3 regions of the Streptomyces sp. NPDC006512 genome follow, and region 2 is predicted to be linked to each of the others. Evidence: predicted binding sites of a transcription regulator. Region 2 holds the regulator's gene; each other region holds the start of a gene.

Region 1 (5,265 bases), on a different contig from region 2:
CGGGGCCCCCGCGCGACCCTAACCCCGGGCGGCCTCGACGAACGCGCGAATAAGAGCGGGGGACTTGACCCCGCGCTCGCTCTCGACGCCGCTGGAGACGTCCACGCCCCAGGCGCCCGTCGCCGCGAGCGCCTCGCGGACGTTGCCCGGGGTCAGCCCGCCGGCCAGCAGCCACCGGCCCACGGGCGCGGAGAACTCCGCCGACCCCCAGTTCCACGGCTTGCCCGAGCCCGGGTCCGGGGCGTCGAGCAGCAGCAGGTCCTCCCCGAGCTCCCCGCAGCGCTTCACGTGCTCGGCGGTGGCCCGGAGCAGCGTCCGGCCGGGCGCGCGGAGTTCCTCGTAGTACTCGGGCCCCTCGTCCCCGTGGAGCTGTACGGCGCGCACCCCGCTCTCCTCGGTGAGCCGGCGCACCTCCCCGACCGGCTGCCGCCGGAACACCCCGACGGTGAGCACCCCGTCCGGCACGCCCGCCACGAGGGCCCGCGCCGTGGCGGCGTCGACCGTGCGGGGGCTGCCCGGGGCGAAGACGAAGCCGACGGCGTCGGCCCCGGCGGCCACGGCCACCTCCACGTCGTGGGCGGTCTTCAGGCCACAGATCTTGACGAAGGGAGTGCTGCGTTCGCTCATACCCCGATCCAACCAAACCCGGCCCCCCACCGCCGCCCCGTCCCAAGCGCCGGGCACACCACCCCGCACCCCACCGGCCGGGGACGAGGCCGCAAAACCGCTCGGTCCGGGGCCCGGGCGGACCTCAGAATGGCCCCATGGACGACAACGGGGTGGACATCACCACAGGCGGAGCGGACTCCGAGCTCGACGCGCGGCTGAGCAAGGAACTGGACGCCTTCAACCTGGCGGCCACGGCGGGACACGAGCAGGCGGAGTTCACCGTACGGATCACGGACGCGGACGGCGCGCTCGTCGCGGGGCTGTCCGACTGGAGCTGGGGCGACCGGGCGGGCATCGGCATGACGTGGGTCCGCGCGGACAGCCGGGGCGGCGGCTGGGGCGCGAAGCTGCTGGCCGCGGCCGAGGAGGAGGCCCGCCGCCGGGGCTGCGTGAGCATCCTGGTCTCCTCGTTCACCTTCCAGGCCCCGGCCTTCTACGCCCGCCACGGCTACGAGGAGACCGCCCGCGTCCCCGGCTTCCCGGCCGGCCACGAGGACGTCTGGTTCCTCAAGCGCCTGGCCTGACCCCGTCGAGCGCCTGGCCCGACCCCGTCCGCCCGCCGCCCGGCGGAAACGCCCGAGGGCGGCACCCCCCGTGGGGTGCCGCCCTCGTTCGAGAACAGCCGATCAGCCAGGGGCCGATCAGAAGTCCATGTCACCGCCCGGCATGCCGCCGCCCGCGGGGGCACCGGCCTTCTCGGGCTTGTCGGCGATGACGGCCTCGGTGGTGAGGAAGAGGGCCGCGATCGACGCCGCGTTCTGCAGCGCGGAACGGGTGACCTTCGCCGGGTCGATGATGCCCTCGGCGATCATGTCGACGTACTCGCCGGTCGCGGCGTTCAGGCCCCAGCCGATCTGCAGGTTGCGGACCTTCTCCACGACGACGCCACCCTCGAGACCACCGTTGACGGCGATCTGCTTGAGCGGGGCCTCCAGCGCGAGCTTCACGGCGTTGGCGCCGGTCGCCTCGTCACCGGTGAGCTCCAGCTTCTCGAAGACCGAGGAGGCCTGGAGCAGGGCCACGCCACCACCGGCGACGATGCCCTCTTCGACGGCCGCCTTCGCGTTGCGAACGGCGTCCTCGATGCGGTGCTTGCGCTCCTTGAGCTCGACCTCGGTCGCGGCACCGGCCTTGATGACCGCGACGCCGCCGGCGAGCTTCGCCAGGCGCTCCTGCAGCTTCTCGCGGTCGTAGTCCGAGTCGGAGTTCTCGATCTCGGCGCGGATCTGGTTCACGCGACCGGCGACCTGGTCGCTGTCACCGGCACCGTCGACGATGGTGGTCTCGTCCTTGGTGATGACGACCTTGCGGGCTCGGCCGAGCAGGTCGAGACCGGCGTTCTCCAGCTTGAGGCCGACCTCCTCGGAGATGACCGTGCCGCCCGTGAGGATGGCGATGTCACCGAGCATGGCCTTGCGGCGGTCGCCGAAGCCCGGGGCCTTGACGGCGACGGACTTGAAGGTGCCGCGGATCTTGTTGACGACCAGGGTCGACAGGGCCTCGCCCTCGACGTCCTCGGCGATGATCAGCAGCGGCTTGCCGGACTGCATGACCTTCTCCAGGAGCGGCAGCAGGTCCTTGACCGAGCCGATCTTGGAGTTGACGATCAGGATGTACGGGTCGTCGAGGGACGACTCCATGCGCTCCATGTCGGTGGCGAAGTACGCCGAGATGTAGCCCTTGTCGAAGCGCATGCCCTCGGTGAGCTCAAGCTCCAGACCGAAGGTCTGCGACTCCTCGACGGTGATGACGCCTTCCTTGCCGACCTTGTCCATCGCCTCGGCGATGAGCTCGCCGATCTGGGTGTCGGCGGCGGAGATGGAGGCCGTGGAGGCGATCTGCTCCTTGGTCTCGACGTCCTTGGCCTGCGACAGCAGGGCGGCGGAGACGGCCTCGACGGCCTTCTCGATGCCACGCTTGAGGGCCATCGGGTTGGCGCCGGCGGCTACGTTGCGCAGGCCCTCGCGGACGAGCGCCTGGGCCAGCACGGTGGCGGTGGTCGTACCGTCGCCGGCGACGTCGTCCGTCTTCTTGGCGACTTCCTTGACCAGCTCGGCGCCGATCTTCTCGTACGGGTCCTCGAGCTCGATCTCCTTGGCGATGGAGACACCGTCGTTGGTGATCGTGGGGGCGCCCCACTTCTTCTCAAGGACGACGTTGCGACCCTTGGGGCCAAGGGTGACCTTGACGGCGTCGGCGAGCTGGTTCATCCCACGCTCGAGACCGCGCCGGGCCTCCTCGTTGAACGCAATGATCTTGGCCATCTGAAGTGGTCCTCCCGGACAGGGGTGGATTGCTCCGGACCGCGCCCGCGCCCGCGACGGACGGCCTGCGGACCCGGCGGTTCCTTCCCGCCGGACCCTGCGGGCCTCACCGGCCCGGTCCTCGTCTTAGTAGCACTCTCACCTGGAGAGTGCTAACGCCAATGATTAGCACTCGACCCCCGCGAGTGCAAGCGGCTTCGAGCAACGCCCCGCCGACTTCGCGCCAGGGGCCGGGCGGCACAAGGGTCCCGGGGGCCCCACGCAGGAGGGGCCCACATCCCGTGTCCGGGATGTGGGCCCCTCCTGCGTGAGTGCGTCGGTGGTCGATCGCGCTTGGACTCAGCCGGCCGCGAGCTTGACCATGTCCGCCTGCGGGCCCTTCTGGCCCTGCGAGATCTCGAACTCGACCCGCTGACCCTCTTCAAGGGTGCGGTACCCGTCCATCTGGATGGCGCTGTAGTGGACGAACACATCCGCGCCACCGTCGACCGCGATGAAGCCGTAGCCCTTCTCCGCGTTGAACCACTTGACGGTGCCCTGAGCCATGCCTAACTCCCCTATTACTGGCCCTTGCGCAGATCCGCACTTCGCGGACCCGGGTCAGAACTTGCGCCGGAACGCCTCGACCGGGGCTGAATGTATCCGCACCGCTGCTGTCTGCAACAGGTCAATCCGACGAGAATTCTGGACACGCGGAAACATTGAAATAGAGTGAAAATTTGGCATATTCCAGGGCAACTCGGGCCTGACAATCCACGCCAAAGCCCCAAAGCGCGCGCACATGTTGACTCAATGTCAACCCTCTCGCGACCCGCTCATATGCGGCGGGCAAGACCAGCGGAGGGGACTTCCCCAACTCTACCGCGACCAATCAAGCAGAATTGCCCCCTCCGCTTATTGGCGGAGGGGGCAATTCGGAAAAGCGGTCACCCCGGAAGGGCGCGGTCCGGCGGGGATCAGCCCCCGGCGACGGCCGGAATGATCGAGACGCCGGCACCGTCGGGCGTCGCCGTCTGCAGGCCGCCCTCGAAGCGCACGTCGTCGTCGTTGACGTAGACGTTCACGAAGCGGCGCAGCTTGCCCTGGTCGTCCAGGACGCGCGCGGCGATGCCCGGGTGGTTCTTCTCCAGGGAGTCGATGACCTCGGCCAGGGTCGCGCCCTCGGCCGGGACCTCGGCCACGCCGCCGGTGTAGGTGCGCAGGATGGTGGGGATGCGGACGTTGACGCTCATGGCGCTACCGCCTTTCCGGGTGTCGTGGTGGAGGTCAGGCGAGGTTGGCGGCGCGGAAGGCGTCCAGGCTCGGGCGGATCGTGGCGGTCTGGCCGCTGTCGGCGGCCACCGCCTCCAGGGTCTTGAGGCCGTCGCCGGTGTTCAGGACCACGGTGGTCAGCGCCGGGTCCAGCTGCCCGTTCTCGATCAGCTTCTTCGTGACGCCGACGGTCACGCCGCCCGCGGTCTCGGCGAAGATGCCCTCGGTCTGGGCGAGGAGCTTGATGGCCTCGACGACCTGCTCGTCGTTGACGTCCTCGACGTAGCCGCCGGTGCGCCGGGCGATGTCCAGGACGTACGGGCCGTCCGCCGGGTTGCCGATCGCCAGGGACTTGGCGATGGTGTTCGGCTTCTGCGGGCGGACCACCTCGTGCCCGGCCTTGAAGGCGGTGGACACCGGGGAACAGCCCTCGGCCTGGGCGCCGAAGATCTTGTACGGCTTGTCCTCGACGAGACCGAGCTTGATCAGCTCCTGGAGACCCTTGTCGATCTTCGTCAGCTGGGAGCCGGACGCGATCGGGATGACGATCTGGTCGGGCAGCCGCCAGCCGAGCTGCTCGCAGATCTCGTAGGCGAGGGTCTTGGAGCCCTCGCCGTAGTACGGCCGCAGGTTGACGTTGACGAAGCCCCAGCCCTCGCCCAGCGGGTCGCCGATGAGCTCGGAGCAGAACCGGTTGACGTCGTCGTAGTTGCCCTCGATGCCGACCAGGTCGCCACCGTAGACACCGGCCATGACGACCTTGCCCTGCTCCAGGTCGTGCGGGATGAACACGCAGGAGCGGAAGCCGGCGCGGGCGGCCGCGGCGCCGACGGCGCCGGCCAGGTTGCCCGTGGAGGAGCAGGACAGGGTGGTGAAGCCGAAGGCGCGGGCGGCCTCGACGGCGATGGCCACGACACGGTCCTTGAAGGAGTGCGTCGGGTTGCCGGAGTCGTCCTTGACGTACAGCTTGCCGGTGACGCCGAGCTCCTTGGCCAGGTTCGCGGCGTCCACGAGCTTGGTGAAGCCCGGGTTCAGGCTGGGCTTGGAGGCCACGTCCGCCGGGACGGGCAGCAGCGGGGCG
Region 2 (5,265 bases):
ACGGGGGCGCCCTCCAGCAGGAAGCCGGCCGGCTCCAGGGGGAAGACCCGGCGCTTGCCGAAGCGGTCCTCCAGGGTCACGGTGCCCGCCTCGCAGCCGGTCACCGCGCCGCAGAAGTCGGTGCCCGCCGCCTCGACCACCAGACCGGGGTCCGCCGGCACCTCGGGGACGGCCCGGGGGCGCTTCCACTGCGGGGTCAGGTCGGGGGAGTACTCGCGCATCCGGCCGAGGGTAGGAGAGCCGCGCCGCTCACGCCTCCGACACGCCGAACCGGTCCGCCAGTGTGGCGCGTTGCTCACGCACGAAGGCGGCCGTGACCAGCGCTCCGTGACCCGGCACGTACACGGCGTCGTCCCCGCCCAGGGACAGCAGCCGGTCCAGGGCGGCGGGCCACTGCCCGGGCACGGCGTCCGTCCCCGCCTGGGGCTCGCCCGACTCCTCGACGAGGTCCCCGCAGAACACCACCTCCCGCTCGCCCGGCACGAACACGGTCAGGTCGTGCTGCGAGTGCGCGGGCCCGAGGTTGGCCAGCAGCACCTGCACCCCGCCCAGCTCCAGCGTCCACTCGCCCGAGACCAGGTGCCCCGGCGCCCGCAGCAGCCCCGCGGCCTCGGCGGCCTCCGCCTCCGCCAGCCCGTGCCGGACCGCGCTCGCCCGCAGCTCCTCGCGGCCCTTGGCGGCCGACAGCATCCGGTCCAGGCCGACCGCACCGAAGACCTCGGCGTCCGGGAAGGCGGCCGCGCCCATCACATGGTCGAAATGTCCGTGTGTGAATGCGAGATGGGTCACGCCGCGGCCCGTGAGCCGCTCCACTTCGGCGCGCACCCGCGCACCCTCCGGCACGGACGAACCCGGGTCGATCAGGAGGACCGACTCGTCCCCCACCACCAGTCCCACCGTGCAGTCCCACACCGGAAGGCGGCGCCGGCCGGCCCGTCCGGTGAGCCTTTCCCAGCCCGCCTCTTCCCAACGTACGTCCATGCCGCGACGCTACCCTGGCGGGCCGCCCTTGCCCGTGGCGCACTACCCGGCCGTACACTGACCGGGGGATCTCTGGCACTCGGACGCCCAGAGTGCCAACGACGACCAGCAGGCGACCAGCCGACGACCGATCGACCGACCGCATCCGGAGGTGTGCGCGATGCTCAGTGAACGCAGGCTCGAGGTACTGCGCGCCATCGTCCAGGACTACGTCGGGACGGAGGAACCGGTCGGTTCCAAGGCGCTCACCGAGCGGCACCGCCTCGGCGTCTCCCCGGCCACCGTGCGCAACGACATGGCCGTGCTGGAGGAGGAGGGCTACATCGCCCAGCCCCACACCAGCGCCGGCCGGATCCCCACGGACAAGGGCTACCGCCTCTTCGTGGACAAGCTGGCGGGGGTCAAACCGCTGTCGACGCCCGAGCGCAGGGCCATCCAGAACTTCCTCGACGGCGCCGTCGACCTCGACGACGTGGTGGGCCGCACGGTGCGCCTGCTCGCCCAGCTCACCCGGCAGGTCGCCGTCGTCCAGTACCCCTCCCTGACCCGCTCCACCGTCCGGCACGTCGAGCTGCTGTCGCTGGCCCCGGCCCGGCTGATGCTCGTGGTGATCACGGACACCGGGCGGGTCGAGCAGCGCCTCGTGGACTGCCAGACGCCCTTCGGGGAGACCTCCCTGGCCGACCTGCGGGCGCGGCTGAACAGCCGGGTCGTCGGCCGTCGCTTCACCGACGTGCCGCAGCTCGTGCAGGACCTTCCGGAGTCGTTCGAGACCGAGGACCGGGCGACGGTCAAGGCCGTCCTCGCGACCCTCCTCGAAACGCTGGAGGAGGAGGCGGAGGAGCGGCTGATGATCGGCGGCACCGCCAACCTCACTCGCTTCGGACATGATTTTCCCTTGACGATCAGGCCGGTGCTGGAAGCGCTGGAGGAGCACGTCGTGCTCCTCAAGCTGCTGGGCGAGGCAGGGGAGTCGGGGATGGCGGTACGGATCGGTCACGAGAACGCCTACGAGGGACTCAACTCCACGTCGGTCGTCTCCGTCGGCTACGGTTCGGGCGGCGAGGCAGTCGCCAAACTCGGCGTGGTCGGACCGACCCGCATGGACTACCCCGGAACGATGGGAGCGGTACGCGCAGTGGCACGTTACGTCGGACAGATCCTGGCGGAGTCGTAAGTGGCCACGGACTACTACGCCGTACTCGGCGTGCGCCGCGACGCATCGCAGGACGAGATCAAGAAGGCCTTCCGGCGGCTCGCGCGCGAGCTGCACCCGGACGTCAATCCCGATCCCAAGACGCAAGAGCGCTTCAAGGAGATCAACGCCGCCTACGAGGTCCTCTCGGACCCGCAGAAGAAGCAGGTCTACGACCTCGGCGGCGACCCGCTGTCCTCCTCGGGCGGCGGCGGCGCGGGCGGCTTCGGCGCGGGCGGCTTCGGCAACTTCTCCGACATCATGGACGCCTTCTTCGGCCAGTCCCAGCAGCGCGGACCGCGCTCGCGGACCCGCCGCGGCCAGGACGCCATGATCCGCCTGGACCTGGAACTGGACGAGGCGGCCTTCGGGACGACCAAGGACATCCAGGTCGACACGGCGATCGTCTGCACCACCTGCTCCGGTGAGGGCGCCGCCCCCGGCACCTCCGCGCAGACCTGTGACATGTGCCGCGGCCGCGGTGAGGTCTCGCAGGTCACCCGGTCCTTCCTGGGCCAGGTCATGACCTCGCGCCCCTGCCCGCAGTGCCAGGGCTTCGGCACCGTGGTTCCGACCCCGTGCCCCGAGTGCGCGGGCGACGGCCGGGTCCGCTCCCGCCGCAGCCTCACGGTCAAGATCCCGGCCGGCGTCGAGAACGGCACCCGGATCCAGCTCGCGGGCGAGGGCGAGGTCGGCCCCGGCGGCGGCCCCGCCGGCGACCTGTACGTGGAGATCCACGAGCTGCCGCACCCCGTCTTCCAGCGGCGCGGCGACGACCTGCACTGCACGGTCACCATCCCGATGACCGCGGCCTCCCTCGGCACCAAGTGCCCGCTGGAGACCCTGGACGGCATGGAGGAGATCGACATCCGGCCCGGCACCCAGTCCGGCCAGTCGATCCCGCTGCACGGGCGCGGCGTCACCCACCTGCGCGGCGGCGGCCGCGGCGACCTGATCGTCCACGTCGAGGTCACCACCCCGAACAAGCTGGACGCCCAGCAGGAGGAGCTGCTGCGCCAGCTCGCCAAGCTGCGCGGCGAGGAGCGGCCCACGGGTCAGTTCGCGCCCGGCCAGCAGGGCCTGTTCAGCCGCCTGAAGGACGCGTTCAACGGCCGCTGAGCGGCCCGCGGAACCGCACCAGGAGCCCGGCCGGGGAACACCCCGGACCGGGCTCCGGCGCGTTCCGGGGAGCCCCTGAGGGCGCCGCGGGAAGCGGACTATGCCAGGCGAATGCCGTGATTCGGCCCGATGGGCGGGACGTGGCACGATGCAGTCCATGTCCTCCGCACCGAACGGTCTCTCCCCTTACCCGATCGTGCAGGCTCCCATGGCGGGCGGCGCCTCCTGCCCGCCCCTGACGGCCGCCGTGTGCGAGGCCGGCGGGCTGGGCTTCCTGGCCGGCGGCTACAAGACGGCCGACGGCATGTACCAGGAGATCAAACAGACGCGCGGGCTCACCCGCCGCCCCTTCGGCGTGAACCTCTTCATGCCGCAGACCGGCTACGTCGACCCGGCCGCCGTCGAGGCCTACCGCGGACAGCTCGCCGGCGAGGCCAGCTGGTACGAGGTCTCGCTCGCCGAGGAGGACATCATCGGCACCAGCGACGACGGCTACGACGCCAAGCTCGCCATCCTCCTCGAAGACCCCGTCGCCGTCGTCTCCTTCACCTTCGGCTGTCCGGCGCCCGCCGTGTTCACCCGCCTGCGCAAGGCCGGTACGTACGGCATCGTCACCGTGACCTCCGTCGACGAGGCCCGCGCCGCGCAGGAAGCCGGCGCCGACGCCCTCTGCGTCCAGGGCGTCGAGGCCGGCGGCCACCAGGGCACCTACCGCGACGACCCGCAGACCGACGGCACGGCCGGAGTCGGCCTGCTCGCCCTGGTCGCCCAGGTACGGGAAGCGGTCGCCCTCCCCCTCATCGCCTCGGGCGGCCTCATGCGGGGCGCGCAGATCGCGGCGCTCCTCGCGGCGGGCGCGGAGGCGGCCCAGCTCGGTACGGCCTTCCTCGCCTGCCCGGAGTCGGGCGCGCACCCCCTGCACAAGAAGGCCCTGACGGACCCGCTGTTCGCCCACACGGAACTCACCCGGGCCTTCTCGGGCCGCCCCGCACGGGGCCTGGTCAACCGCTTCATGCGGGAGCACGGACCGTACGCCCCGGCCGCCTACCCCCAGGTCCACCACATGACCTCGGGACTGCGCAAGGCGGCGGCCGCGGCCGGGGACCCGCAGGGCATGTCCCTGTGGGCCGGGCAGGGGCACCGGCTGGCGCGGGCGCTGCCCGCCGGGGAGCTGGTCGAGGTGCTGGCGGCCGAACTGGCCGAGGCCCAGAGCGCGTTGAAGGTGTTGCAGATGAGGAGAGCGTCATGACGGCCCCCGTGTTCGTGGTCGAAGAGGTCCCCGCGGGGCCGGAGTTCGTGCTGGACGGCCCCGAGGGCCGGCACGCGGTGTCCGTGAAGCGGCTGACACCGGGCGAGGAGGTCGTCCTCACCGACGGCCGCGGCCGCTGGGCCGAAGCCGTCGTGAAGGCGGCCGAGGGCAAGGACCGGCTGGTCGTCTCCGTCACCGAGGTGTCCGAGGAGGCCGAGCCGGCCGTCCGCATCACCGTCGTCCAGGCCCTGCCCAAGGGCGACCGCGGCGAGGTCGCCGTCGAGACGATGACCGAGACCGGCGTCGACGCGATCGTGCCCTGGCAGGCCTCGCGGTGCATCACCCAGTGGCGCGGCGAACGCGGGGCCAAGTCCCTCGCCAAGTGGCGTGCCACCGCCCGCGAGTCCGGCAAGCAGTCCCGACGGGTCCGCTTCCCCGAGGTGGCCGAGGCCCTGTCCACGAAGCAGGTCGCCGCGCTGCTCGCGGAAGCGGATCTGGCCGTGGTGCTCCACGAGGACCGCGACGCCGCCTCCGGCGCCCTCGCGAGCGCCCCGCTGCCGGAGAAGGGATCCGTCGTGCTGGTCGTCGGCCCCGAGGGCGGGGTCTCGCCCGAGGAGCTGGCGGCCTTCGCGCAGGCCGGAGCCCGCCCCTACCGGCTGGGTCGCAGCGTCCTGCGCACCTCCACCGCCGGCACGGCGGCGGCCGCGGTCCTGCTCGCGCG
Region 3 (5,265 bases), on a different contig from region 2:
GGAGCGCTCCAGCCGGTCCAGGGTGTCGTTGACGGTCCGGGCCAGCTGCGCGATCTCGTCCGCGCCACCCGGGTCGGGGACGCGCCGGTCCAGCTCGCTCGCGGTGACGGCGGCCAGCTCGGTACGGATCGCGGTGGCGGGGCGCAGCGCGTGCCCGGTGACCCACCAGGCCAGCGCGGCGGCGAAGGCGATCAGCGGGGGTGCGCCGGCGAGGAGACCGGCGGCGATGGCGCGGGTGGCGTCGTCGACGTCGCCGAGCACGGTCATGGCGTAGACGACGTGCGGAGCGCGTTCCCCGGCCGGCCGGGCCGCCCCGGCCGCGCCCGGCGCCGCTGGAGCCCCCGCCCCCGGCGCCGCCACCACGACCACCACGCGCCGCTGCCCGCCGGGGTGCGCGGGCGGGAGCACCGCCGAACGGGCGTCGGAGCCGGAGCCGGTGCCGGAGCCGGGTTCGCCCCCGCCCCCGGGGAGCAGTGCGCCGAAGTCGGGGGCGTCCTTCGGGTCCCCGCTGGCGGCGACGGTCCGCCCGGCCGCGTCGCGTACGAGGACCAGGTCGACGCCGCCCTCGGGCGCGGGCAGCCGGCTCCCGGGCGGCCCGGAGCCCGCGTCGAACAGGGCGGCGGCCTTGCGGGCGGCGAGTTCGGTGCGGCCGGTGGTGTTGTCGAGGAGGTTGGCGCGGAGCACGGTGTGCAGCCACAGCCCGCCGACGGCCAGGACGGCGGCCATGGCGAGCGCGGCGGCCAGGGCGGTGCGGGCCCGGAGGCTGCTAACCACCGTCGGGCGCCATCCGGTAGCCGGTGCCGTGGACGGTGAGGATGGAGCGGCGGCCGAAGGGGGCGTCGATCTTCTTGCGCAGGGAGGAGACGTACACCTCGACGATGTTCGGGTCGATGCCGTGCGGGGCGTCCCAGACCTCGTCGAGGACGTCCTGTTTGGCGACGGCCCGGCCGGGCCGTCGCATCAGGCAGGCGAGCACGCCCAGTTCGCGGGCGGTGAGTTCGATCTCCCGGGTGCCGCGGCGGCAGCGCCGGTCATGGGGGTCGAGGACCAGGTCGCCAGCCTGGAGCACGGTGGGCTCGGGGGCGGCGGCCCGGCGGGCGAGGGCGCGCAGGCGCGCGCCCAGCACCACGAAGGAGAACGGCTTGGTGAGGTAGTCGTCGGCGCCGGCGTCGAGCCCGTCGGCCTCGTCGTGCTCGCCGTCCCGGGCGGTCAGCATCAGGACGGGGGTGGGGTCGCCGTGGGCGCGCATCCGGGTGCAGATCTCGTGGCCGCCGAGGCCCGGGAGCATCAGGTCCAGGACCACGACGTCGTACGGTCCGCCGGTGAGGGCGAGGTCGAGGCCGCGGTGTCCGTCGTGGGCCACCTCGACGCGGTGGCCGTCGGCGGACAGGCCCTGCCTGAGGGATTCGGCCAGGTTCTCTTCGTCTTCGACCACCAGGATGCGCACCGGTCAAGCGTCACATACCGGGCGGGAACGTCCTCAGGCCGCCGTCGGCTCCGCGGGAGCCGGAGCCGGAGCGGGGTTCGCCGCGGCCGGGCGGCGGGAGTCGCGGACGTGCCGGGCGATGGAGGTGACGTTCCAGACGGCGAAGCCGAGGCAGAGCAGTCCGGTGGCGCCGGGTATCTGCCAGGCCCTGGGGTCGGCGGAGACGATCTCGGTGGCGTCCGGGCCGCTCGCGACGGTGTCGACGGGGGCGGTGGGCAGGGCGTCGAAGGTGGTGTCCACCGAGACCCGGCCGAGCGAGAAGGAGCCGTCCGCGGCGGTGAAGGAGCCGCTGCACATCACGCTCTTGTCGTCTTCGTCGCGCGCGTCGTACGGGGTGCAGGAGACGGCGGTGAACGAGCCCTCGACGCCGGTCAGCTGGGTCGTCATCCGGGGGATGACGAAGTAGAGCAGGATCACCGTGCCGGCGATGGAGATGACGGTTCCGTACAGGCGTCTGAAGCCGATGCCGCGCGCCGCGGCGCCCCGGTCCGCCCCCGTTGAAGTGTTCATGATCGGGATACTAGTGTCCGTCAGACCACTGGAACAGGGGGATTTCTGAGCCCCTCAAAAGCCTCTGACCAGCGGCGGGACAGGAATCTGACGGCCTGTTCCGTCCAGCTCCGGTGGAGCGTGTTGGCACTCCGCTTGACCGAGTGCTAATCGCCGGAATAGTCTCGCACCTGGCACTCGCCCCTGGTGAGTGCCAACACAGCGACAGGCAGGTCCGGCACCCGCGACGACGGATCGACCTGGTCGCCACCTCAGACAGTTAACCCCGGATCTCCGAAGGGGGAGGTCGGATCGTGACGACCGCCAGCTCCAAGGTTGCCATCAAGCCGCTTGAGGACCGCATTGTGGTCCAGCCGCTCGACGCCGAGCAGACCACGGCCTCCGGCCTGGTCATCCCGGACACCGCGAAGGAGAAGCCCCAGGAGGGCGTCGTCCTTGCGGTCGGTCCGGGTCGCTTCGAGGACGGCCAGCGTCTCCCGCTGGACGTCAGCGTCGGCGACATCGTGCTGTACAGCAAGTACGGCGGCACCGAAGTGAAGTACAGCGGCGAGGAGTACCTCGTCCTCTCGGCTCGCGACGTGCTCGCGATCGTCGAGAAGTAAGCACCACCGGTACTTCACGTTTTGCTTTGAGCTGCGCCCCTGGTCACCCCGCTGATTGCCGGGCGGCGAGGGGCGCAGTTCGTTAAACCCGAGTTTTCGAGAGGGCTGAACCGCTCCCATGGCGAAGATCCTGAAGTTCGACGAGGACGCCCGTCGCGCCCTCGAGCGCGGCGTCAACAAGCTTGCCGACACGGTCAAGGTGACGATCGGCCCCAAGGGCCGCAACGTCGTCATCGACAAGAAGTTCGGCGCCCCCACCATCACCAACGACGGTGTCACCATCGCTCGCGAGGTCGAGCTGGACGACCCGTACGAGAACCTGGGCGCGCAGCTCGTGAAGGAGGTGGCGACCAAGACCAACGACATCGCGGGCGACGGCACCACCACCGCCACCGTGCTGGCCCAGGCGCTGGTCCGCGAGGGTCTGCGCAACGTCGCCGCGGGTGCTTCCCCGGCCGCCCTGAAGAAGGGCATCGACGCCGCGGTCAAGGCCGTGTCCGAGGAGCTCCTCGCGACCGCCCGCCCGATCGAGGACAAGTCCGACATCGCCGCCGTGGCCGCGCTCTCCGCGCAGGACTCGCAGGTCGGCGAGCTCATCGCCGAGGCGATGGACAAGGTCGGCAAGGACGGTGTCATCACCGTCGAGGAGTCCAACGCCTTCGGCCTGGAGCTCGAGTTCACCGAGGGCATGGCCTTCGACAAGGGCTACCTGTCGCCGTACATGGTGTCCGACCAGGAGCGTATGGAGGCCATCCTCGATGACCCGTACATCCTGATCCACCAGGGCAAGATCTCCTCGATCCAGGACCTGCTGCCGCTGCTGGAGAAGGTCATCCAGGCCGGCGCCTCCAAGCCGCTGCTGATCATCGCCGAGGACGTCGAGGGCGAGGCGCTCTCCACCCTCGTCGTCAACAAGATCCGCGGCACCTTCAACGCGGTCGCCGTCAAGGCCCCCGGCTTCGGTGACCGCCGCAAGGCCATGCTCCAGGACATCGCCACCCTCACCGGTGCGACCGTCATCGCCGAGGAGGTCGGCCTCAAGCTCGACCAGGCCGGTCTGGACGTCCTGGGCTCCGCGCGCCGCGTGACCGTCTCCAAGGACGACACGACCATCGTCGACGGCGGCGGCAACTCCGCCGACGTCGCGGGCCGCGTCAACCAGATCAAGGCCGAGATCGAGTCCACGGACTCCGACTGGGACCGCGAGAAGCTGCAGGAGCGCCTGGCGAAGCTCGCCGGCGGCGTCTGCGTCATCAAGGTCGGCGCCGCCACCGAGGTGGAGCTCAAGGAGAAGAAGCACCGCCTCGAGGACGCCATCTCGGCGACCCGCGCCGCGGTCGAGGAGGGCATCGTCTCCGGCGGTGGCTCCGCGCTCGTCCACGCCGTCAAGGTCCTGGAGGGCAACCTCGGCCTGACCGGCGACGAGGGCACCGGCGTCTCCGTCGTCCGCCGCGCCGCCGTCGAGCCGCTGCGCTGGATCGCCGAGAACGCCGGCCTCGAGGGCTACGTCATCACCTCGAAGGTCGCCGAGCTCGACAAGGGCCAGGGCTTCAACGCCGCCACCGGCGAGTACGGCGACCTGGTCAAGGCCGGCGTCATCGACCCGGTCAAGGTCACCCGCTCCGCGCTGGAGAACGCCGCTTCCATCGCCTCCCTGCTGCTCACGACCGAGACCCTGGTCGTCGAGAAGCCGGCCGAGGAAGAGGCCGACGCCGGTCACGGCCACGGCCACGGTCACAGCCACTGACCGCACGCACCACGCCGAGGAGGCCCCGTCCCGCAGCCGCGGGGCGGGGCCTTCCCCGTGATGCGGCCTCAGGACCCGTACGGGGAACCCGATCCGCCCATCTGCCGTTGCAGGGAGCCGGGGTTGTAGTGCCACCAGCCCTCGATGATCTCCCCGTCCAGGCAGCGGAACGTGGTGCTCCCGGACATCTCGTACGTCTTCCCGGACGGGGCGACCCCCATGAACGGGCCCTTGTCGTGGGTGCCGCGCCAGTTCCACACCGTGGTGACCATGTCGCCCTCGGCCAGCCGGGCCACCGGCTCGAAGGTCATGTGGAAGGCCGAGCGCCAGGTCTCCACATCGGCGCGCATGGCCTCGCGTCCGATGACGGTGCTCTCCTCCTTGCTGGCGTCGTGGTCGATGTAGTTCGTCGCGAAGCACTCGTCGAGGACGGTCATGTCCCCGCCCATGAGGGCCTCCTGGAACACGCGCTCGACGAGCTGCTTGTTGAGGTGCTCGTCCCGGACCACGTCGAGGTTCACGAACTTCGGCATGCCCTCGCAGAGGGCCACCATCTCCTGGAACATCCGGTCCGTCTCGGGCAGGTGCGAATTGCGCATGGCGTCCTCGTACGAGGGGAACTCCACCATGTCCACGTAGTGGGTCCGAGCGTCCCGGTCCTGGCCGATCATCGTGTGCGTGGCGGTGCGCCTGCCGCTGCTCTGCTCCGCCCAGCGGTCGATGAGCGCGTTCATCTCGTCGAACCGCCTGGTTTCGTAGTCGATCACCTGTACGAATGTCATCGCGTCGCCTCCCAGGCCGGATGGAACACGTCCATTTTAGGGAGATTTCGCCCGGATGGCGGGTTTACCGACGAGTCGGACGGCCTACTGGGGGCCGTACTTGCGGCCCGTACGGGACGACACGCCGCCGAGCAGCCC

What was found. Region 2 encodes HrcA, which represses chaperone genes, less so after heat shock. Its sites were predicted from a motif close to TTNGCACTCNGNNNNNCNGAGTGCNAA; they were not measured.
Region 1: groL (chaperonin GroEL) is a predicted target of HrcA. The motif match lies at 3,099-3,125, and genes of this name have one in related genera.
Region 3: groES (co-chaperone GroES) is a predicted target of HrcA. The motif match lies at 2,120-2,146, and genes of this name have one in related genera.

The regions. Positions count from the first base shown of each region.
Region 1 is NZ_JBEXPG010000018.1:113,694-118,958, forward strand. Features, by position in the region: gene ABZZ17_RS15170 (phosphoribosylanthranilate isomerase) at 19-627, opposite strand; gene ABZZ17_RS15175 (GNAT family N-acetyltransferase) at 765-1,193, shown strand; gene groL (chaperonin GroEL) at 1,311-2,933, opposite strand; gene ABZZ17_RS15185 (cold-shock protein) at 3,273-3,479, opposite strand; gene ABZZ17_RS15190 (ubiquitin-like small modifier protein 1) at 3,890-4,165, opposite strand; gene thrC (threonine synthase) at 4,200-5,265, opposite strand, start outside.
Region 2 is NZ_JBEXPG010000010.1:77,660-82,924, forward strand. Features, by position in the region: gene ABZZ17_RS10085 (DUF3097 domain-containing protein) at 1-221, opposite strand, end outside; gene ABZZ17_RS10090 (MBL fold metallo-hydrolase) at 250-981, opposite strand; gene hrcA (heat-inducible transcriptional repressor HrcA) at 1,142-2,158, shown strand; gene dnaJ (molecular chaperone DnaJ) at 2,159-3,295, shown strand; gene ABZZ17_RS10105 (nitronate monooxygenase) at 3,453-4,544, shown strand; gene ABZZ17_RS10110 (16S rRNA (uracil(1498)-N(3))-methyltransferase) at 4,541-5,265, shown strand, end outside.
Region 3 is NZ_JBEXPG010000002.1:154,264-159,528, reverse strand. Features, by position in the region: gene ABZZ17_RS01995 (HAMP domain-containing sensor histidine kinase) at 1-774, opposite strand, end outside; gene ABZZ17_RS01990 (response regulator transcription factor) at 767-1,447, opposite strand; gene ABZZ17_RS01985 (hypothetical protein) at 1,481-1,996, opposite strand; gene groES (co-chaperone GroES) at 2,290-2,598, shown strand; gene groL (chaperonin GroEL) at 2,717-4,345, shown strand; gene ABZZ17_RS01970 (ester cyclase) at 4,414-5,127, opposite strand; gene ABZZ17_RS01965 (SDR family oxidoreductase) at 5,212-5,265, opposite strand, start outside.